DNA from 3 places in the Priestia sp. YIM B13486 genome. Region 1 is predicted to be linked to each of the others. Evidence: riboswitches for the same ligand, from Rfam matches in the RefSeq annotation. Region 1 holds a riboswitch; each other region holds the start of a gene.

Region 1 (7,399 bases):
TATAAGCTAATGCTTGAAGAGCCTGTTCTGGCGTTTCGACTACAACCTGGGCTTTGTTTGACAGTTCTTTAAGCGGATGGTGCAGTTTTTCAGGGCGAACCAAAATTAGCGGTTTATCTAATGCAATGGCTGTCGCCGCATCCATTGCGCTGTTCCACTGCTTGTATTTTTCGCCAAATAAAGCAATAACCACATCAGATTTTTTAAGGAGTACCTGCGTGCGTAAATTATTAATTTGAGAAGCAGCTTCATCTTTTAAGACAGCGTTAGGCTGTTTTCCTAAAATTTCTTCTCCAATGTTGTCGGAGCGGTCATGGTCTGTCATGGGACCGACAAAGGTAAGGGGAAGGTTTAATTGTTCTGCTTGGTTTTTAATTTCGTCTCGCCAGTTATCGTGAATTTGCCCGGCAAGGTATACGGTTAAATTCATTATGTAGAAGTCCTCCTCTAACTAAAGTTTGTTTTATTTTATCAAATGTAAGCGGATAATACGAATGATTTGAATGGGCTACTTTTCCAAAAATAAGGTTATAGTAGACAAATAGTTAAAAAAGAGAAACAATAGAAAGCGTATTGCTAATTAAAGAAAGGATGTACATGATGACAGAAACAGTGCTACAAGTAGATCATGTCAGTAAAGTAATTGGGAAGAAAACCATTTTGCATGATGTATCCTTATCGGTTGAGCGCGGTGAGATTTTCGGATTGCTTGGTCCGAACGGCTCTGGAAAAACAACGTTAATTCGTACCGTCGTAGGACTCATCAAAGAAACAGAGGGAACAATTATCGTCAATGGATTTCCTTTAAAAGAACAGTTTACATCAGCTATGAAATCAATTGGAGCGATTATTGAAAACCCTGAGTTTTATGATTATCTGACGGGCTATCAAAATTTAAAACACTTTGCGAATATGCATGAAGGGATCACATCAGAACGCTTGGATGAAGTGATTGCTTTAGTAAAGCTTGAAAACAGCATTCATGCAAAAGTGAAGACGTATTCTCTTGGGATGAGACAGCGTTTAGGAGTAGCTCAAGCTATTTTACATAAGCCTGCATTGCTTTTACTAGACGAACCAACAAACGGTCTAGACCCAGCGGGAATGAGAGAATTTCGTACATATTTACAAACCCTCTGCAGGGAAGAAGGAATTTCGATCTTAATCGCGAGCCACTTATTAAAAGAAGTAGAAGCACTATGTGACCGCGTTGGCATTATTCAAGACGGTGAGTTAAAAGCCATTCAAGATCTATCTCCAAATCGTCAAGATCAAGGAACGTACGTAGAATTTGAAGTGTCTGATGCGCAAAAAGCAGCGGATCTTTTATCACAAGAATTTGAAGTAACGATGAGATCACATAGTATCGACGTGGCGATTGTAAAAGAACAAATTCCAGCTGTGAATAAAAAATTAGTGGACAGCGATATTTTAGTCTACCGAATCACTCCTGTGTATGAGACGCTTGAAGATTCGTTTATGTCCGTTACGGAAGGAGAGCACCATGCTTAAGTTAATTCAAAATGAACATATGAAATGGTTTCATAAAAGAAGTACAAAAGTCACGTTTATTACAATCGGTATTTTAACTCTTTGTATGGCTCTTTTAATGAAGAAAGTAGCAAACAGTGCAGGAACAGAAGACAACATTTTGAACTTCCTGTCATTTAGTTCAGGTATGCTGATTCTCGTTCAATTTTTCGCGCTTGCTGTTGGAGGGTCAATGGTTGCAAAAGAGTTTGAAGCAGGTACCATTAAGCTTCTTTTAATTCGCCCTGCTAGACGTTCAACGATTTTAGCATCCAAGTACATAACCCTCATTTTAATTAGCTTGTATTATTTACTGAGCTATTTGCTTTTTTCGTTTGTATGGGGAGCATTGTTCTTTGGCTTTACCAGTCTAGAAGGAGATGCGCAGCTGCTTAAAAACATTACGCTTACGTATGACAGCGCGTATATGGAAACGTTTATGATGATGACATTTGCATTCATGCTGTCGTCTTTATTCAGAAACAGCGCGCTTGCTTCCAGTCTGGCTATTGTCGTAAGTATCGGGGCAAAAGCAGTAACAGGACTAGTATCACAGTTTGGTTTATGGTGGGGAAAATTTTTACTGTTCGCCAACACAAACTTTGTGCAGTATATGGACGGAATGAAGACGATGTTTGACGGCATGACGATTCCATTTTCCATTTTCATCTTAGTTGCGCATTTTGTCTTCTTTATGGGCGTGGCATGGGCAGCGTTTTTAAAACGAGACGTAGCTAATTGATGTGAGAATTTTCGCACTATATATTTTTCTAAAATAGCATTTGACAATTAAATAAAAAGAGATTACAGTAGTGAAAGACTATTTTTAAAACAACTATAAACTTCTTATCAAGAGAGACGGAGGGACTGGCCCTATGATGTCTCGGCAACTGGCTGTACGCAGTGCGGTGCCAAATCCAGCAGACGATGTTTCGTTTGGAAGATGAGAAGGGTAATCTTATGATACAAATAAGAGACCTCTTCTTATCAATAAGAAGAGGTCTTTTTTTATTACGTAAACAAGAGGTGTTAAGAATGGAACAACAAAAAGGAAACGGCTGGGCGCTGTTACCGCTGGGCGTCTTTTTAGTCCTGTTTGTCGGATCAGGAATTATAACGGGAGATTTTTATAAGCTGCCTGTATTAGTAGCCATTATCATTGCAGCCATCGTGGCGCTGGCTATGAACCGCAAAGATTCACTTAATGTAAAAGTGGAGCGTTTTGCTAAAGGAGCAGGGCATCCTGATATCATTATTATGGTGCTTATTTTTATTTTAGCAGGTGCTTTTTCTCAAGTTGCTAAAGGCATGGGAGCTGTTGATTCAACGGTAAACTTAGCGCTTTCTGTGCTTCCGCAAAGCTTAGTGGTAGTCGGAATCTTTGTTATTGGCGCATTCATTTCCATTTCGATGGGAACATCAATGGGAACAATCGCTGCGCTAGGGCCTATTGCTGTAGGAATCAGTGAGCAAGCGCATGTATCCATTACATTGGCCATTGCTGCCGTTATTGGTGGTGCAATGTTTGGAGATAATTTATCGATAATTTCTGATACAACCATTGCAGCAGTTCGTACGCAAAAAACAAATATGTCAGATAAATTAAAAGTAAACTTTTTTATTGTCCTTCCTGCAGCGATTGTTACGGTAATTTTATTGCTTGTAATGACGCTAGGCAATACATCATCAGTAGAAATTAAAGATTTTAGCTGGTTTAAAATCTTGCCTTATGTCGGCGTACTCGTTGCTGCCATATTTGGTGCAAACGTATTAAGCATTTTAACCGGAGGAATTGTGCTAGCCGGCGTGATTGGATTAGCTGACGGAAGCTACACGCTTTCTTCTCTTGCTAAAACTGTGACAGAAGGTATTGGCGGAATGTCAGAGTTAATTATTTTATCTCTGCTAATCGGCGGAATGGTTGAGCTTATTCGCTATAATGGCGGTATTCAGTTCTTATTGAATTTATTAACACGACGCATTCAAACAAAAAAAGGCGGAGAATTCAGCATCGCTGGACTGGTAAGTTTAACAAATTTAGCAACGGCTAATAACACGATTTCAATTATTACGGCAGGTCCGTTAGCAAAAGAAATCTCTGATAAGTATTCAATTGATAATCGTAAATCAGCCAGTCTGCTTGACTTGTTTTCATGCAGCGTTCAAGGGCTTATCCCTTACGGCGCACAAATGCTTCTCGCAGCAGGATTTGCTAAAGTTTCACCGATTGAGATTATTCCATTTACATTCTACCCAATGTTAACAGCGGTTTGCGGGATCATTGCAATTGTAATTGGATTTCCTCGTTTAAATAAAAAGTCAAAGTCATCTAAAGAAGCTGCGTAATATCAAACCCTTAAAAAGAATGTTCTTTTTAAGGGTTTTTTACTGTTTAAAAAAATCAGTCGGCTTTTCATCATCTAACTCCTTCCAAAGCGTCTCGTTCTGTTTAAGTGCATAAGCCGCTCCTCCAATTTCAATTCCGCATAATAAAATGAATAATAAAATACCCATGAAATGACCTCCTTACGTAAATGAGTAAAAACACGATGGTAACGGGTTTAGCTTCTTGCTGTTTCACTTTATAATGAGAATAAAGTATGAAACGCGTTTCAGCGCAAGAGAAAAAGGTGAAAACATGACAAATATCCGAGATATCGCAAAAAAAGCTGGTGTATCTGTTTCGACTGTATCCCGGGTGCTAAATCATCATCCGTATGTAAAAGAAGAAAAACGCCGGCTGGTAGAGCAGGTTATTCACGAACTTAATTATGAACAAAACATTAATGCCGTTCACTTATCAAAAGGGAAAACAAATATGATTGCCGTCGTCTTGCCTTTTATTAATCATCCGTATTTTAGTCTGCTTTTAGAAGGAGTGGCATCTCAGGCGTTAGAAAAGCAGTATCAGCTTGTTATTTGTCAGACGAACTATGATGTAAAAAAAGAAGAAGAAGCGCTTCATATGCTAAAAACAAAGCAAGTTGATGGAGTGATTATTTGTTCTAGAGCAAGCAGCTGGAGCACGATTGAATATTATCAGCAGTACGGGCCGATAGCCGTGTGCGAAAACGTACAGAATCGTTCTATTCGCTCCGTTTACGTTGATCATTATGCAGCTTTTAAGCAGGCGCTTATGTATTTAAAAGAAAAAGGATATACGGATATTGGCTACTGTATTGGAAGGATGACGGGTACGAATAGTCAACAGCGGCAACAAGCATACAAAGAATATGTAGAAAGAATAAATCAGCCTTATCATCCGGAATGGGTTTTTCAAGGCTGTTTGAACGTGACAGATGGTGAAAAAGTGGTGGAAAAACTAGTGCAGATGAAAAATCGGCCTCAGGCGCTTTTAGTAACAAACGATCAAGTAGCTATCGGAATAAAAGCTCAGTGCGAACAAGCGGGTATTTCAGTTCCTGGTGAATTAGCTATCATTGGTTTTGATAATCATCCGCTTTCTTCTTATTTACAAATAACAACGATCGAACTTCCTCTTAAGGAAATGGGAGAAACGCTTTTTACATTAGTGGGAAGCAAGGTTCTTCAGAAAATTGAGCTCCCTTTTCGGTTTATTGAGCGTAAAAGCGTATGAATTCTTGATGATGCCATGAGGTGTTTTTACCGGATAAAATGAGCAAAAGCGGACATCATACGAGTAAAGAAAGAAGAAAAGGATGATGATCGTGGAGAAAAAAGAATATCAAGTGGGAGATCAAGTATTTGTTATTTACCGAAATCCTCATACGGCAAACGTTGCGAATATTAATCAGGCTGAAATTGTTGAACATCCCGAAAACAAAGGTGAAAAGGCGCTGTTTTTACATGAGTCTTACCATTTGTTAGCTGAAGATGATGCCGTATATTCAACGTATGAAGAAGCTGAAAAAATGTATAATAAGATATTTGATTATGAACAATATGACTGATGCAAGGCTCTCTTAACGGAGAGTCTTTTTTGTTTGAAAAATAATTACCAAGGATAGAGTCTTTTTATTTTTCAAACGCTATTAGTACTAGAAAAAAGGAAGTGTACATGATGATAAAACCTTTTGTACCTCAATTAGTATATATTGAGCCAGGGGCAATGGAGTACCCGCTTGGTGTTCAATTAAAAGAAAAATTTGAGAAGATGGGAATTGAGATTCGTCAAACAACTTCTCATAATCAAGTGCGTAATATACCGGGAAAAAATGATTTGCAAAAATACCGCAATGCCAAGTCGACTTTAGTAGTTGGCGTGCGTAAAACATTGAAATTTGATACATCTAAACCGTCAGCTGAATATGCAATACCATTTGCAACAGGGTGTATGGGGCATTGTCACTATTGCTATTTGCAGACAACAATGGGAAGCAAACCATATATTCGCACGTACGTGAATGTTGAAGAAATATTAGGTCAAGCAGAGCAATATATGCAGGAGAGAGCCCCTCAAATAACGCGATTTGAAGCGGCTTGTACATCTGATATCGTAGGAATTGACCATTTAACACATTCATTAAAGCGGGCGATTGAGTATTTTGGGGAAAGTGAACTAGGTCAACTGCGCTTTGTGACTAAATTTCATCACGTGGATCATTTATTGGATGCTAAACATAATGGTCGCACGCGCTTCCGCTTTAGCATAAATGCAGATTATGTTATAAAAAACTTTGAACCTGGTACATCTCCTCTTGATTACCGGCTTGAAGCTGCTAATAAAGTTGCAAAAGCCGGATATCCACTTGGCTTTATTGTGGCGCCTATTTACATTCATGAAGGTTGGCAAGAGGGATACCGTCAGTTGTTTGAAAAGCTGGACGCCTCTATACCTGAGGAGTCCAGAGATGATATTACGTTTGAAATGATTCAGCATCGCTTTACCAAGCCGGCCAAGCGGGTAATCGAGAAAAATTATCCGAAAACAAAGCTTGAGATGAATGAAGAGGAGCGCCGCTACAAGTGGGGGCGTTACGGAATTGGAAAATATGTATACGCAAAAGATGAAGAACAAGAATTAAGAGAAACATTAGAATATTACATTGATCAGTATTTTCCGAATGCAAAAATCGAATACTTTACGTAATTATTCTACAGTAATTGAAAAGTTATTCTGACGCCTTAGTCAAAATAACTTTTCAATTTTTAATGTAAAAAAATAAATTACTTGCTAATAAGTTGAAAAAAAGAGGTTATTTTTATCGCTTGTCGTATTACATACAAAAGGGAGGTGACTGAGATGTTAAAAAATGAAGAGTTTGCGCTAACAAAAGAATTAACAAACGAACAGCAAGAAGCTGCACGGAATTTTATTCAAGTGTTGTTCCAAGAGAATTTATCTGAATTTTGGAACATATTATGTGATATCGACAAGTCTCGGATTTACGGCTTGTATGAAGCAAACCATTATTATGATTCTGATATTGAACTACATGGGTTTGTACAAGAAATAAGAGATAATGTAAGAGCTGTTTATGCGCCTCTTCAAGGGCAAGGGGGTATTTCGACGAAAGTTCGATATACAAGCGAAGGAAAGATGTATGTATACATATTAGGCAGTGGCGAAAACCCTAAGGTATATCCTGTTGGATTAATGCCTGAAACATATATCGAACAAGAACGTTTTTCTCAGCGGCTTCAAATTAGCATTTATAACGACGAGTTTCGAAACGTTGCCCTATAAACCATATATTATATATGGAAAAATAAAGAATAATAAAATTAATTTGTTAAAATAGCAATATTTGGGGTATGTAATAGGTATAACATTAAAAAGGGGTGAAAGAAATGCATTATTATCGTATTTCAGAGGGAGACCATGAAGAGTATTGTGAAACGATTCTGCTTCATGAAAAGAAGTTTTGCAAAGAAACATTTCAATCTA
Region 2 (7,399 bases), on a different contig from region 1:
CGATTTTAGGACTGGTTGGATATGCTTGGGCTGGATTTGGTTCAGCTTTTGGTCCTGCTATTTTACTAAGTCTTTACTGGAAACGTATGACTCGATGGGGAGCACTTGCAGGGATGATTGTAGGTGCTGCTACAGTATTAATTTGGGTAAATACTCCATTGAAGGATGCCCTTTACGAAATGATTCCTGGATTTTTCTTAAGCTTACTGGCTGTTATTGTAGTAAGTCTGTTAACAAAAAAGCCTTCAAAAGCTGTAGAAGATCAATTTAGAAACATGGAAAGCGTATTAGAACAGCATACAAAATAGTAAAAAAAGTACACAAGTCGTAACTTGTGTACTTTTTGCTTTTAATGCAAGCCATGTTGTCATATATATGTACTAAAGACAGATTAAGGAGGGTTTTTACATGCAACATTCTTATTTCCCTTACGAACCTACACAGCAACTGCGCGTAGATACACAAAATAGAGAAATTAAAGTAATTGGTGAAGGAAGTGTTTCAGCAGTTCCAAATGAAATTTCCATGACGATTGGAACCCGCACGGAAAACCGAGACGTTCAAGAAGCCTTAAAAGAAAATTCAGCTGTTTCAAATACTTTGCTGCAAGAAATAAAAAAACTTGGAATCAATGACCAGCAAATTGAAACAGCTTCGTTCACCATAAATCCTAAATATGATTACAGTGATGGAAAATCGACTCTTACTGGATACGAAGTACAGCACTTATTTAGAGTAAGAGTACAAGATGTAAAACAAGCTGGCGATGTCTATAACGCTACTTTTTCAAGCGGAGCCAACGTAGCGCAAGATCTTCAATTCCACGTTACAAATGATGATAAATATGAACAAGAAGCGATAAGTAAAGCTTTGCTTAACGCTAAAGAAAAGGCCTTTACCATTGCCAACACGCTGCAGCTCCCTATTAACCAAATCCCCATTTTAATCGAAGAAGGCCCCGTCTATCAGTCATCTGGCTCCTCGCCTAAGTTATTAGCAGCCTCTCCCCCTATTCAAGCTCAGTTCTTGACTGTATCTGCTTCTGTAAAAGTTACGTACACGTATTAATACTTATGGTAAACTATAGATTATTATAATGAAGAAACTAATCTAAAGGAGCTCTTTGCACAATGACTTCTGAACATTTACTAGCAGCTTATCAAACCCTATGGTTGAACCGTTCGTTCGCTTCTAAACAAGCCATGACAAGTGAAGATCAGCTTCACGAAGCCATTATGAAGGATTTAAAAGATGAAATGACTCATCCACGCGTCCGGCAAACACCGTATGTAAAATATCACCTTGGCATAAAAAGAATTCTAAACAGCAGTCTTTCCTCTGATGAAAAAGTTGCGCTTACGTCCCTATACACAAACCTTTTAGATAGCTGTATATAACGGATATCAATCTAGTGTAAAGACGAACAAATGGGATAAAGGAACTGAACCGCTAGAAGCAACGAAATAGATGAAACCTACGTTCACCGTGACAACAAAAAACAAGAACTATTAATCAGTAATTTTGATTAATAGTTCTTGTTTAACTTTAACTACAATACTTTTGTCCCAGTCTCTTTTCTTTATTTAATTAACGCCTTTTCTTCTAAGCTTTGAAAAACAGCGTTAAAGTCTTGCTTCAAATCCTCAAATTCCTCTAACCCTACTGAAAGGCGAAGAAGTGAATCAGTAATTCCTTTTTCTTCACGCACTTCTTTTGGGATACTCGCATGAGACATTGTTGCAGGATGCGTTAGAATGGATTCAACTGCACCTAGACTAACGCCAATTGAAGCCAATTTGACTCCTTGTAAAATATGTCGCGCTACTTTTTCATCCTGTACTTGGAAAGAAATCATAGCTCCGTATCCATTTGCTTGTTCTGAAATCAGTTTGTGGTCCGGATGGCTTTTTAAGCCCGGGTAGTATACACGGCTCACTAGAGATTGTTCTTCAAGCCACTCTGCAAACTGCAGCGCTGTTTTTAACTGCTGATCTAAACGAACTTTTAATGTCTTAATTCCTCGAAGCAGTAAAAAACAATCCTGCGGTCCTAAGATAGCACCAAAAGCATTTTGTACAAACTTTACTTCTTCTGCTAGCTTTTCATCGCTTACCACAACTAGACCGCCAATGACGTCACTGTGACCGCTGATATATTTTGTAGCACTATGAATCACAATATTTACACCAAGGTCAATCGGCTGCTGTAGATAAGGTGTTAAAAACGTATTATCCACAATTGTAAGGAGGTTGCGCTCCTTCGCCAAACTTGCTACTGCTTTAATATCCGTTACCTGTAAAAATGGATTTGAAGGGCTTTCGATATAAATAGCCTTCGTATCTTTTGTGATAGCTTCTTCTACTTTCTCAGCCTTCGTTGTATCAACAAAAGTTGTTTTGATACCAAACTTTGAAAATAACCGTGTTAATACACGATATGTCCCGCCGTACGTATCATGTGAAACTAAAATTTCATCCCCTGATTCAAAAATAGATAACACCGATGAGATAGCAGCCATACCTGATGAAAAAGCAAAACCAGCGTATCCATTTTCTAGCTGAGCAATGGTGTTTTCTAAAGCCTCACGAGTTGGATTTCCTGAACGAGAATAGTCATAGCGGCCGTTGTTCGTCTCATCTTCTTGGTTAAATGTAGATACCTGATAAATAGGTACGTTAACCGCTCCAAAATGACCGTCAATTCCTGTATTTGCATGAATTAAGTTCGTACCAAATCTATGTTTATTATTGTTGGTATGCATCAAATGCCTCCTTCAAATCTTTAATTAAATCATCTGCGTGCTCAATTCCAACTGATAATCGCAGTAAACAGTTTGTTACTCCGACACGATTTCGAATTTCTTCCGGAATATCAGCATGTGTTTGACGAGCTGGGAATGTCATTAAACTTTCCACGCCTCCTAAGCTTTCTGCAAATGTAATAACTTTGACATTTTCTAAAAGTACTGACACGATGTCAGGGTGTGAGACAGCAAAAGAAATCATGCCTCCAAATCCAGTTGCTTGTTTCTTCATGATTTCATAGCCTGGATGTGTTTCAAGACCAGGGTAATACACTTTTTCCACGAGATCATGAGCAGTAAGCCAATTTGCAATTTTCAGTGCGTTTTCATTATGCTTTTCCATACGAAGCGCTAGTGTTTTAACACCGCGTAATAACAGCCAGCTATCCTGTGGACCTAAGATTGCCCCAGCTGCATTTTGATAAAAACGAATCTTCTCTCCTAAGCTACTACATCGAGCCACTACAAGACCAGCAACTACATCATTATGACCCCCAATGTATTTGCTTGCACTATGTATCACAATATCTGCTCCAAGCTCTAAAGGACGCTGATAATAAGGGGACATGAAGGTATTGTCAACGATGGTAAGCAAATCATGCTGTTTAGCTAACGCAATTGCTTCTGGCAAATCAGTCACGTGCATCATTGGATTCGTAGGTGTTTCAATAAATAAAGCTTTTGTGTTGGGACGAAGCGCATCTTTTACTTGCTCGAGATGGGCTGTGTTGACGTACGAAACAGTAATTCCTTGCTCTGAAAAGATTTCATTTAGTACCCGGTACGTTCCTCCGTATAAATCCTCTGATACAATTAAATGGTCTCCGTTTTTAAATAGTGCTAAAACTGCCATTACACCCGCCATCCCTGAAGCGAATGCTACTCCTACTTCTCCTTTTTCCAAAGCAGCAATTGCTTCCTCCAATGCTGTACGAGTAGGGTTTGCCGTACGTGCATAGTCAAATCCTGTACTTTGCCCTAAAGCAGGATGAGCAAATGTTGATGCTTGGTAAATGGGTGTTGTAATAGAACCTGTTGAAGGGTCACGACCTACTCCTGAACGAACTAATAAAGTTTCAATTTTCATCTATTTCTCTCCTTAACTCAAAATAAAAAACACTCTTCACAGATGAAAGAGTGTTCGTTTATACACGATTTCTCTCATCTGTTAGAACAATACTGATGTTCCACAGGAATTAGCACCGTTCAAATGAATGTTTCATTTGATGGTTGCCGGGCATCGCAGGGCCAGTCCCTCCGCCACTCTTGATAAGAGTTCTATATAATTGTTAGTGGTTAACGTTTGTTGTTAATAACTTTAATAAAGATTTTCTTTATTGTCAACATAATTTTCTAAAAAATTTAAATCATCTCATTTGTTTATTCAATATACTTGTCCTGATAAGCACATAAAAAAAAGAGACGAAAGCGAGGTCTCTTTTTCTAAGGCAAGTGCACAGATTTTACGTGAGCTAACTTCCAATACACACTTTCTCCATTTGCCGTAATTAGTTCAACAATATTATTAGAAACTTCTTTAAGTACGCCAATTTTTTCTGATTGATCCCCTAAATCTAATACGACCAGTTGATTTTCATATTTTTTAAGCTGCTCTTCAAAGTTTCTGACAAAAGGTGCAGAGGCGGGCCTTACTGGGAGCTCTTTGTCACTTAAAGAATAAGGGGTCAACTCATTGCTGTAAGGGGTAAGCCATTTCAAATGATGCAGAGAAACAAAGACATTTTTATACACTGGAGAATAAAACACAAGATAATCATTCAGCACGCTTGTGATATAGCCATGCAATGATTTCCCTCCCGTTACATAAATTTCAATAAATTTCCCTTTTGCCTGCTGTAAAATATTACGATAAGAAATCCGCTGACTTTCTTCTATTAAGTTCTCTTCTATTTCACGTAAAACCGTATAGTCTTCTTCCGATACTTCCCGCAAACGATGCATGTGTAAAAGAGGAATATACAAATAATCATGTCCATTATACAAAACCATAATATCTAATCCAAGATCAATAAGTCTGCCAACAAATGTCGTTTTACCTGAAATATCTAACTCCACAATTTTATCGATATAATGATTCATACTCATACTCATTCTCCTCCTTTTTTCTATATGATAGAAAAGGTGCTTTATAAGCACCTTTTATGTTCCATTTCATCATGCTTTCCAACGATAATTTTTCGTTTTAATAACTTTCTCGGCCGGTGCTGAAGAGCGTGAATCCGTACGGCGTCTTCCTGAGCGATCGCCTGTGCGTCCTCCCGTACGGCGTCCTTGAGAGCGATTGTCTGTGCGTCCACCTGTGCGGCTTCCCTTACGTCCGCCCGTGCGACTTCCTGTACGTTCTTCTGTAGACTTTGCAGCTTCAGTCTCTCCATTTCCTTCTGTTTCTTCATTATTATTTTGATTGTTATCGTTTTGCTTAAAAGCCCCTTTTGCTCCTACACAAATGGTTTTAACGTGTCTTGGCTGTAAGCGTAATACTTGATTATTCTGCACAAGTGTAAATGTACCATTTCGGCTTTGTACTAACACGCCCTCTACAGCTTCAGGTCCTCCATTATTGATTGATACCCATTTATGAGAAAGGTGGGCAAAAAGATCGTTAAAGCTTTTGGATTTCATATATTCTGGTTCTTGGCTCACTAAGAGTTCATTTGCAGATTGATTAGCTTGATCTCCATTGTTGTTTTGATATTCACTCACACTCTTAACGTGTTCAGTATTAATATAGATGACACCGTCGTCCTCTGTGAGCAATACTATATAAGCAGATTCAAATGAACCTAAGACATCAAGAAGCTGACCTGCTTTTTTCTCAGGTCCACCTTGGTTAACCTGCACATATTTAGTTTTCATCAATGATAAAGTTGTAGCAAAAGTTTTTCCTCGATATAACTCTAATTCTGTGCTAATTCCAGTAAACGTTTGTGCCGAATTTGACATAGTATCTTCAGTAATACTTTTTACATGTGCTAAGTGATAATATACAAGTGTATATTCTTGTTGATTATTATTTTGGTTATTTTGGTTGTTTTGGTTGTTATTTTCACCATTATTGTTATTATTGTTATTGTTGCTTTCCACTGCTAAGATTAAATAATCTGATTGCACGTCAACCAAATAACCTGTTTTAGATTCAGGTCCTCCACGATAAACGGTCACCACTCTTCCTTTTAGGGGTTTGAAGTGAGAAGAATAGCCTTTATCAGGCATTTGTGTATTTTGGCTGCGTTTTTGGCTTGATTTTTGGCGTGGATTTTGATTTTGCCCTTGTTCTTGGCCATAGTAATAGTTACTCATTGTTTTTCCTCCTTATTAGTTATCCTTATTGGTCATTCATACTGTATATATACGTATCATGTACAGCTATTGATTTCCTGCATTTGCCTATTATTAACAAAATCCACTGTTGCCTATAAATTGCCTATAAATCTATCTCTTTTTAAAGAGTCAAAAGGTTATTTTCAATATACGCTGTTCGTTCTTTTATAAAAGACAGCATAAATTCGGGTTCTTTATAAAATTGTTCCAAGTTATCTTTTACGTAAGGATCTTTTAATACATAGGGAGCAATATACTCATGCAGTTGATAAATGATTGGTTTCATGCATTCTGTTGTAAATTGATTATTTAGAACATTGTTCATTTTTTGAATATATCGCTTTTTAATGCTGTTCACCGCCAGTAAGCGAGCCGTAAGCGTATTAAATCCTTGTGCACGGACATAGTCTCCTTCCATTACTTTTCCATTTACATCTCTTCCCCAAGTTGCATCATAATCCCATGGAATCAGTTCAAAGCGCCCGCTTTCATGATTTAGATAGAGGGCATAGTTATGGACAAAACCGTCGTAATTCTGCATACAAATAATACCGACTAACCAAGATAAGTAGCGGTCGACGTTCAGATACTTCTCAATATTCTGTTCGAATTCCGTATTTGTCCACGTATTAAGATTAAATATAAACTTTTCTAATTTTTCCTCATCCCCTTCTTTCACTGCTTTATCTTCATATCCAGATAACAAAGTTGTTTTCGGCCTTTTATCCAAATCGCTCATCAAAGAAAAATTAGCATCTCCGTCCACTGCATAAAATATGGATCCATCCGCTAAATTTCTTTTTTTCAAAAATAGTTCATCTACCGATTCGAGCTGAAGATATATCCCTTCATTTTTCCCATTAATCTTAAGAGTGACAAACTGAGAGTGAGGAGATAAAACGTCTAAAGAGGAGAAAAAATCGAGGGACAATTTGTTGCGCATAAGTGATGGATCTTTGTATTCGGCGTTTAGGTGTATTTCTTTGGCGCGCTGAAATATTTTTGGAGAATAAAATTCAATATAATATGACTTTTTCTTCATCTTCCGAATATGGGAGCCTCTTAGCAGCAAATCAATATCGTAGCGTTTTTTGTTAAACTTCATCGTTGCCTGAACCGCTTCTTCTGACCAAATATCTCTTTGCATTTCTTTTAAATCTTTTACATTCACAAACAGAGCGTATTGAGGGATTTCTTTTTGCTTCATTATTCGACCACCTTTCTTCAATTATTAAAGTATATGAAGGGTAAATT
Region 3 (7,399 bases), on a different contig from region 1:
AGTTTGGCGCGCTCATTCCACCCAACAACGATGAAGTGATCTTTTCCATAAAATTTTAAATTCCCTTCCAAATAAGCGCTCTCAGCGGAAACAGCAATTTTAGAAAGCGTGACAAAATAAGTAGTAATAAATCCCGTTCCGATCAGAACTAAAATAATTGCAGCTAACCTTCCAATCGTAGTGGTCGGAGCAAAATCACCGTACCCTATAGTAGAGATTGTAATAATAACCCACCAAATTCCTTCAAACACATTCCCAAACGTTTGCGGCTCTAGGAAATGTATAAGCATGCCGAAAAGCAGAACAAGGCAGCCGATAATAAAAAGAAGCCGCACTAAAATAGAACGACGAAAAAGTCGAAATAATAGCCATTCCATCATAAAAAAACCTCCAGTGATTAGTCATAGCCACAGTATGACCATTTTTCACTGAAGGTATAAGATATCTTTATCTTTTTACTTCGTAATATTCAATCCATTCTTTGTCTGGACCGTAGAAAAATAAGTATCTTGCTCCATTTGGCAAAGTTACAATGTTTTCTTCCACAAATGAAACGCCTGCTGATTTTAAACGCTCAAACTCCTCTTCAATTCCGTCTACTGCCAGCGCAAAATGATGAACTTTCCCTTCGTTAGGTAAGCTTGAGTTATACCCTTGAATTAACTCTACGATTACATTGCCTTCTAAACCTAGAAAAGCTAGCTTCAAAGACGGATCGGTATGTGGTAGTTTTTCGATGAGCTCTAATCCCACTTTTTGCGTATAGAACTCAATCGATTCTTCTATATCCTTTACTTGAACGCCTACATGTTCAAATTTTAAAATTGTCATATGCATCACCCGTATCTATAGTATGTAAAAACTATGAAATATATTAAAGAGAAAGGATATAGAAGTCAAGATAGGGCTGCTTATCAGGAAAGGGCTCTTAAATCATATTTTTGCTGGAGTGAATAGGGTAGAGGCTTCCATCAAGAGCAAACGAAATTTTGCCTGTTTCTTCAGATACAACTAAAATTAATGCATCCGATTTTTCCGACATTCCAATGGCTGCACGGTGACGTGTTCCCAATTTTTTGTTCGTTAAAATAATAGACGAAAGAGGTAAAACATTAGCAGCTGAAATAAGCTGATTATTTCTAATTAGGACGGCTCCGTCATGTAAGGGTGTCCCTGGATAGAACAGCGTCTCAACTAGCGTAGCGCTGACAGGAGCTTGAATAGGCATTCCTTTTTGAATAAGAGGGTCTACATTTTGTTCCCGTTCAATGACAATTAAAGCGCCGTGACGTTTCTCCGAAAGGTTATGAATAGCTAAAGACAGAGCAGCATATTCAAATGTATAAGGCGATAAATAATGGCGCAAGTAATAAGAGGCAGCCGTAGCTTGAACATCTTGAAATAACCTTCTCATCTCCTCAAAATCACATAGGATACAATGATCACTCGTGTCTAAATGTTTAATTAAATTAGAGGCTTCAGTTGAAATCTGCTGTAAATATGTTCGCACATTATTTTTAATTGTATCGTCTAATTGAAAAGGTTGTCTCTCCATCTTATATAGCTCCTATCTGTCAGTCAGTGTTATCTGTAATGTGTGCTAATGTGGGTGAATTATCCGTAAAGCTTATAAATCCCTTATTAATTTTATAGTGAGGTTTTGTGTTTTATTTAGCAAGAGAATATAAAAAGTTGGAGAAAAAAGAAAGCGTTTTATAAATTGATATGTTCACGTTTGGGTTAAATTTACATATGTTGTTTTAAATAAAAGTATAGATATTTCTGTGAATTTAAAGTATAGTTTTCTTATCGGATATATGATTTTTAATGTTGACAAATATTCTAAATATGCTAAAATTTTTAAAAAATGCTTATCAAGAGTGGTGGAGGGATCTGGCCCGCTGAACCCCGGCAACCTGCTTAGCAAGGTGCTAATTCCAGCAAAGTGTGTATCATTTTGAAAGATAAGGTGAAAATTTATTGCCTACCCAGTCTTTCAATATGGAAGACTTTTTATTTTGATATAGCGCAAGCGATAATTTGAGGAGGGACACCAATGACTGTAACCCCCGACTTAAAACAAATTTTTGAGCATGTCGAAGCAAAGTAAGAATTAAATAGTTTCGCTGACTAGACACACTAGAGGCGGTTTTATCCAATTCTAGTGGGTAAAACCGTCTTTTTTTATTGGATAACGCGGATAACTAAGAATTGGAGTGAAGAAAATGGCAGACTTATATACGTACGAAAACTGGAGTGATACATTTCCAGAGTTCGACAGTGAAGATGAAACAAAAGGAGCTCTTTCAGCATTGCAGTGGGCGTATGATACCTACGGAGATTCAATTATTTACGCATCAAGCTTTGGTATCGAAGGAATCGTGTTAATTGATTTAATTTCAAAAGTGAAAAAAGATGCTGAAATTGTCTTTTTAGATACGGGCGTTCATTTTAAAGAAACATATGAAGTAATTGATGCAATTAAAGAACGCTTTCCTGATTTGCGTATTCATATGAAAAAACCGGATTTAACGCTTGCAGAACAAGCTGAGAAACATGGAGATGAACTTTGGAAGAGTCAGCCTAACCTATGCTGTCAAATTCGAAAAATCATCCCGCTAAGGGAATCTCTTGCTCCTTATGATGCGTGGATTTCTGGTTTGAGACGCGAGCAGTCTGAGTCTCGTGCCAACACGAATTATTTTAATAAAGATGAGAAATTCAAGAAAGTGAAAGTCTGCCCGTTAATTCATTGGTCCTGGAAAGAAGTTTGGCGCTATGTGTATAAGCATGATTTACCATATAACAAACTTCATGATCAAGGCTACCCAAGTATTGGCTGTGAGCCCTGTACCGCACCTGCCTACAATGTAGACGATTTACGTTCAGGAAGATGGGCAGGTACACAAAAAGTTGAATGCGGATTACACGAATCTTAAATACGAAAGAGCTGAATAAATGATGCTTTTATATGTTGCCTTTATCATTGCGCTTTTTTTTGCAATGAATATTGGGGCAAGCGGTGCAGCAGCAGCTATGGGCGTTTCATACGGCTCCGGTGCGATTAAAAAGAAAAGAGTAGCCCTGTTCATCTGTGCTGTAGGTATTGTGCTCGGAGCCATTATCGGAGGCGGCGAGGTGGTAAAAACCATCAGTTCAGGTATCATACCTGAAAAATTGCTGTCAGTAGAATTAGTTATTATCATTCTGGCTGCTGCAACGCTGTCACTCTTTTTCGCGAATTTAATTGGTATTCCTCTATCAACAAGTGAAGTAACGGTTGGTTCAGTTGTTGGAGTAGGCGTAGCTTATCAATCTCTGTATGTGGAAAAACTTTTAGTTGTCATGTCTTTTTGGATTATTGTTCCGCTGGTTTCATTTGTCATTGCTTTTTTGATTGGAAAAGTGATAAAACGCGGAGCGCATAAAAAAGAAGCAAAGGGAACGTGGAAAAGAGTTTTAACGATTTTAGTTATAGCGACGGGATTCTTTGAAGCCTTCTCAGCTGGAATGAATAACGTGGCAAATGCTGTCGGTCCTCTAGTAGGAGCTGGATTAATGGATGCCACAACGGGTGTCATAGCAGGAGGATTGGCAGTGGCGCTCGGAGCTCTTTTACTAGGAGGCCGAGTTATTGAAACAAACGGGAAAAAAATTACTCGCTATTCTATAGGGGAAGGGTGCATTATCTCGGGTACTGGTGCTTCTCTTGTCACAGTCGCTTCACTGTTTGGTTTGCCAGTACCCCTTACACAGGTCACTACGTCTTCTATTATTGGAATAGGAGCAGCGAAAACGGGATTCACGAAAGAACAGCGCGAAGTTGTCATTCAAATGTTAAAGGTTTGGGTGGTCTCCCCTGTATTTTCACTCGTAATCTCATATGTTCTTGTGAAATTAGTACTTGAAAGCGACTTATATTCATTTGTGGTGCTAGCTAGCGGATGTATTGCCACAGCAGGTGTTCTAAGCTTAGCTAGAGCGACTAGAAGAAAAAGAGCAAGCTTGCAGTCGGAAAAAGAAAAAATGACTGCGTGATTCAAGTGCTTTTTATTATATTGTGTTAATTATTTAAGGAGGATTTTACAAAATGACAACAATTCAAGCACACGGTGGAGAATTAATTAATTTATATCAACCAACATATGACTACACGTCACTAACAAAAGAAATCGAAGTAGATAACATGGCCCTAAGTGATTTAGAACTAATTGGAATTGGTGCTTACAGCCCAATTACAGGATTTTTAGGAGAAAAAGATTATCAATCAGTTGTTGAAAATATGCGTTTAGCAGATGGAACAGTATGGAGTATTCCTATCACTCTTCCTGTAACAGAAGAGCAAGCTAAAGAATTAAACATTGGCGACAAAGTAAAACTTGTTCAAAACGGCGTAACGTATGGTGTTTTAGAAGTTTCTGAAGTATATACCCCAAATAAAGAAAAAGAAGCGGAGAACGTGTACCGCACGGCAGAACTTGCTCATCCTGGCGTGAAAAAAATGATGGAACGCCCAAATGTATATGTAGCAGGTCCAATCGTACTTGTAGAACGTACACCTAAAACGCGTTTTGAAAAGTATTACCTAGATCCTACTGAAACAAGAGCAGCATTTGAAGAACGCGGTTGGAAAACGGTTGTTGGATTCCAAACTCGTAACCCTGTTCACCGTGCGCACGAATATATTCAAAAAACGGCATTAGAAATTGTAGACGGCCTGTTTTTAAATCCACTTGTAGGAGAAACAAAGTCAGATGATATCCCAGCAGATATCCGTATGGAAAGTTATGAAGTACTTTTAGAGAACTATTATCCTAGCGATCGTGTAGCTTTAGCAGTTTTCCCTGCTGCGATGCGCTATGCTGGACCTAGAGAAGCTATTTTCCATGCAATGGTTCGCAAAAACTTTGGATGCACACATTTCATTGTAGGCCGTGACCACGCTGGTGTTGGTGACTACTATGGAACATATGACGCACAAAAAATCTTCAGTAACTTTACAGCAGATGAATTAGGAATTACACCTTTATTCTTTGAACACAGCTTCTATTGCAAGAAATGTGAAGCGATGGCATCAACGAAAACATGCCCTCACAGCAAGGAAGATCATATGATTCTATCTGGAACAAAGGTACGTGAAATGCTTCGTAACGGAGAAGTGCCACCAAGCACATTCAGCCGTAAAGAAGTAATTGAAGTGTTAATTAATGGATTAGCAAAACAAAAAGTATCTTCAAAATAAGGAGCGGTTGAAGTGAGCAAATCAACAAACATTACGTGGCATGATGCTGGAATTACAAAAGAGGAAAGACGCGAGCAAAATAATCATCACAGTTTTGTACTATGGTTTACAGGTCTTTCGGGTTCAGGTAAATCTACCGTAGCAAACGCAGTGGCAAAAGCGCTTTTTGATAAAAATATTCGCAACTATGTATTAGATGGTGACAATGTTCGTTTCGGCTTAAATAAGAATCTAGGGTTTTCTGCTGAAGATCGTACAGAAAATATTCGCCGTATCGGTGAGGTTTCTAAGCTGTTTGTAGACAGCGGTCAAGTGGTACTAACAGCATTTATCTCTCCATTCCAAGAGGACCGAGCTCAAGTGCGTGAGATCTTAGAGGGGAATGAATTTTTGGAAGTATACGTGGAGTGCCCGTTAGAAGAATGTGAAAAAAGAGATCCAAAAGGCCTTTACAAAAAAGCAAGAAGCGGAGAAATTCGTGATTTTACAGGAATTGATTCTCCGTATGAGTCACCGGCTAATCCTGAATTAACAATTAATACAAGCACACAGTCTGTAGAAGAATGTGTACAAACTGTTATTGAATATTTAGCTAACCGAAAATTTATCTAAATGACAGCGGACTTTGTCCGCTGTTCTAATTCAAATTAAAATGTGGGAGCGCTGCGGAGACGTGGAAATGATGGAAGGGTGAAAGGCATTCATGGGGAAAGTATATCTAGTCGGTGCAGGACCGGGAGATCCAGATTTAATTACATTAAAAGGGTTAAAAGCAATTCAGCAAGCAGATGTTATCTTATATGATCGTTTAGTGAATAAGGACCTGCTGGAGTATGCTAAAAGTGATGCAGATATCATTTACTGCGGAAAGCTTCCGAACTACCATACCCTCAAGCAAGAAACAATTAACAACTTTTTAGTGAAATTCGCTAAAAACGGAAAAATTGTAACGCGCTTAAAAGGCGGAGATCCATTTGTTTTTGGACGCGGAGGGGAAGAAGCAGAAGCTCTCGTGCAGCAGGGCATTTCATTTGAAATTGTTCCAGGGATTACATCAGGCATCGCAGCCGCTGCTTATGCAGGAATCCCTGTCACTCACCGGGAATACAGCGCAAGCTTTGCTTTTGTAGCAGGTCATCGTAAAGATAGCGAGCATGATGCAATCAAATGGGATAGCCTAGCCAAAGGTGTAGATACTCTTGCAATTTATATGGGGGTGCGGAACTTACCGTACATTTGCCAACAGTTAATGAAACACGGAAAAACCTCAGCTACGCCAATTGCATTGATTCACTGGGGAACATGTGCGGACCAGCGCACTGTAACTGGAACTCTTGGTACAATTGTTGATATTGTTAAAGAAGAACAAATTGAAAATCCAAGTATGATTATCGTTGGTGAAGTTGTGAATTTTCATGACCGATTAAATTGGTTTGAGAAGACTGGACAGCATTACTATTCGTTTGCACAAGAAGCTTACTAAAGAGGTTGATTATATGGATGCAGTTTTATATGTTTGCCATGGCAGCCGCGTAAAAGAAGGCGCTGATCAGGCAGTTGCTTTTATTGAAAGATGTAAAAAAAATCTAGATGTACCGATTCAAGAAGTTTGTTTCCTAGAACTAGCTTCCCCCACTATTGAACAAGGATTTGAAGCATGTATTGAACAAGGTGCTACTCGTATTGCAATTGTGCCTCTTCTGTTATTAACAGCTGCGCATGCAAAGCATGATATACCCGAAGAAATACACAAAGTATATGAACGTTATCCCCAGGTAGAGGTGCTGTACGGAGAACCGTTCGGCGTAGACGAACGAATTGTTGATATCTTGGTAGAGAGAATCAATGAAACCAATGTGGATAAGCATGAAGATTCGATGGTATTGTTGGTCGGTAGAGGAAGCAGTGATCCTGCTGTAAAAAAAGATTTTAACGAAATAGCTCAACTGCTAAAAGGGAAAGGTGCTTTTAAAGAAGTGAGCACATGCTATTTAGCTGCAGCTTCTCCTAATTTAAAAGAAGGCCTGCACCTTGCTAAACGAACTTCGTATAAGCAAGTATTCGTTCTTCCATACCTTTTGTTTACCGGTATTTTAATGAACGAAATTAAGGAAGAATTGGAGCAGCTATCAACAGATGCCCAGCAGTTTATCTTAG

The links. Region 1 has a riboswitch for S-adenosylmethionine ahead of ACFX4G_RS06510 (Na+/H+ antiporter NhaC family protein). Riboswitches for the same ligand answer to the same signal wherever they lie in the genome.
Region 2: it holds a riboswitch for S-adenosylmethionine, as region 1 does, so the genes downstream of both, ACFX4G_RS17185 (trans-sulfuration enzyme family protein) here and ACFX4G_RS06510 (Na+/H+ antiporter NhaC family protein) in region 1, are expected to answer to the same signal.
Region 3: it holds a riboswitch for S-adenosylmethionine, as region 1 does, so the genes downstream of both, ACFX4G_RS14710 (phosphoadenylyl-sulfate reductase) here and ACFX4G_RS06510 (Na+/H+ antiporter NhaC family protein) in region 1, are expected to answer to the same signal.

The regions. Positions count from the first base shown of each region.
Region 1 covers NZ_JBHZOZ010000002.1:458,848-466,246, forward strand. Annotated here, with positions in the region: gene ACFX4G_RS06495 (YtoQ family protein) at 1-430, opposite strand, end outside; gene ACFX4G_RS06500 (ABC transporter ATP-binding protein) at 601-1,512, shown strand; gene ACFX4G_RS06505 (ABC transporter permease) at 1,505-2,272, shown strand; SAM riboswitch class I at 2,374-2,480, shown strand; gene ACFX4G_RS06510 (Na+/H+ antiporter NhaC family protein) at 2,566-3,876, shown strand; gene ACFX4G_RS06515 (hypothetical protein) at 3,916-4,044, opposite strand; gene ACFX4G_RS06520 (LacI family DNA-binding transcriptional regulator) at 4,169-5,128, shown strand; gene ACFX4G_RS06525 (transcriptional regulator SplA domain-containing protein) at 5,214-5,462, shown strand; gene splB (spore photoproduct lyase) at 5,573-6,601, shown strand; gene ACFX4G_RS06535 (hypothetical protein) at 6,755-7,198, shown strand; gene ACFX4G_RS06540 (hypothetical protein) at 7,303-7,399, shown strand, end outside.
Region 2 covers NZ_JBHZOZ010000006.1:123,364-130,762, forward strand. Annotated here, with positions in the region: gene putP (sodium/proline symporter PutP) at 1-308, shown strand, start outside; gene ACFX4G_RS17170 (SIMPL domain-containing protein) at 409-1,068, shown strand; gene ACFX4G_RS17175 (hypothetical protein) at 1,131-1,397, shown strand; gene ACFX4G_RS17180 (trans-sulfuration enzyme family protein) at 1,580-2,761, opposite strand; gene ACFX4G_RS17185 (trans-sulfuration enzyme family protein) at 2,745-3,890, opposite strand; SAM riboswitch class I at 3,962-4,079, opposite strand; gene ACFX4G_RS17190 (DUF2642 domain-containing protein) at 4,247-4,909, opposite strand; gene ACFX4G_RS17195 (spore coat protein) at 4,979-6,037, opposite strand; gene ACFX4G_RS17200 (CotH kinase family protein) at 6,267-7,352, opposite strand.
Region 3 covers NZ_JBHZOZ010000005.1:3,943-11,341, reverse strand. Annotated here, with positions in the region: gene ACFX4G_RS14725 (potassium channel family protein) at 1-380, opposite strand, end outside; gene ACFX4G_RS14720 (VOC family protein) at 448-831, opposite strand; gene cdaS (sporulation-specific diadenylate cyclase CdaS) at 929-1,555, opposite strand; SAM riboswitch class I at 1,869-1,971, shown strand; gene ACFX4G_RS14710 (phosphoadenylyl-sulfate reductase) at 2,226-2,939, shown strand; gene ACFX4G_RS14705 (sulfate permease) at 2,959-4,038, shown strand; gene sat (sulfate adenylyltransferase) at 4,091-5,242, shown strand; gene cysC (adenylyl-sulfate kinase) at 5,255-5,854, shown strand; gene cobA (uroporphyrinogen-III C-methyltransferase) at 5,946-6,725, shown strand; gene ACFX4G_RS14685 (sirohydrochlorin chelatase) at 6,739-7,399, shown strand, end outside.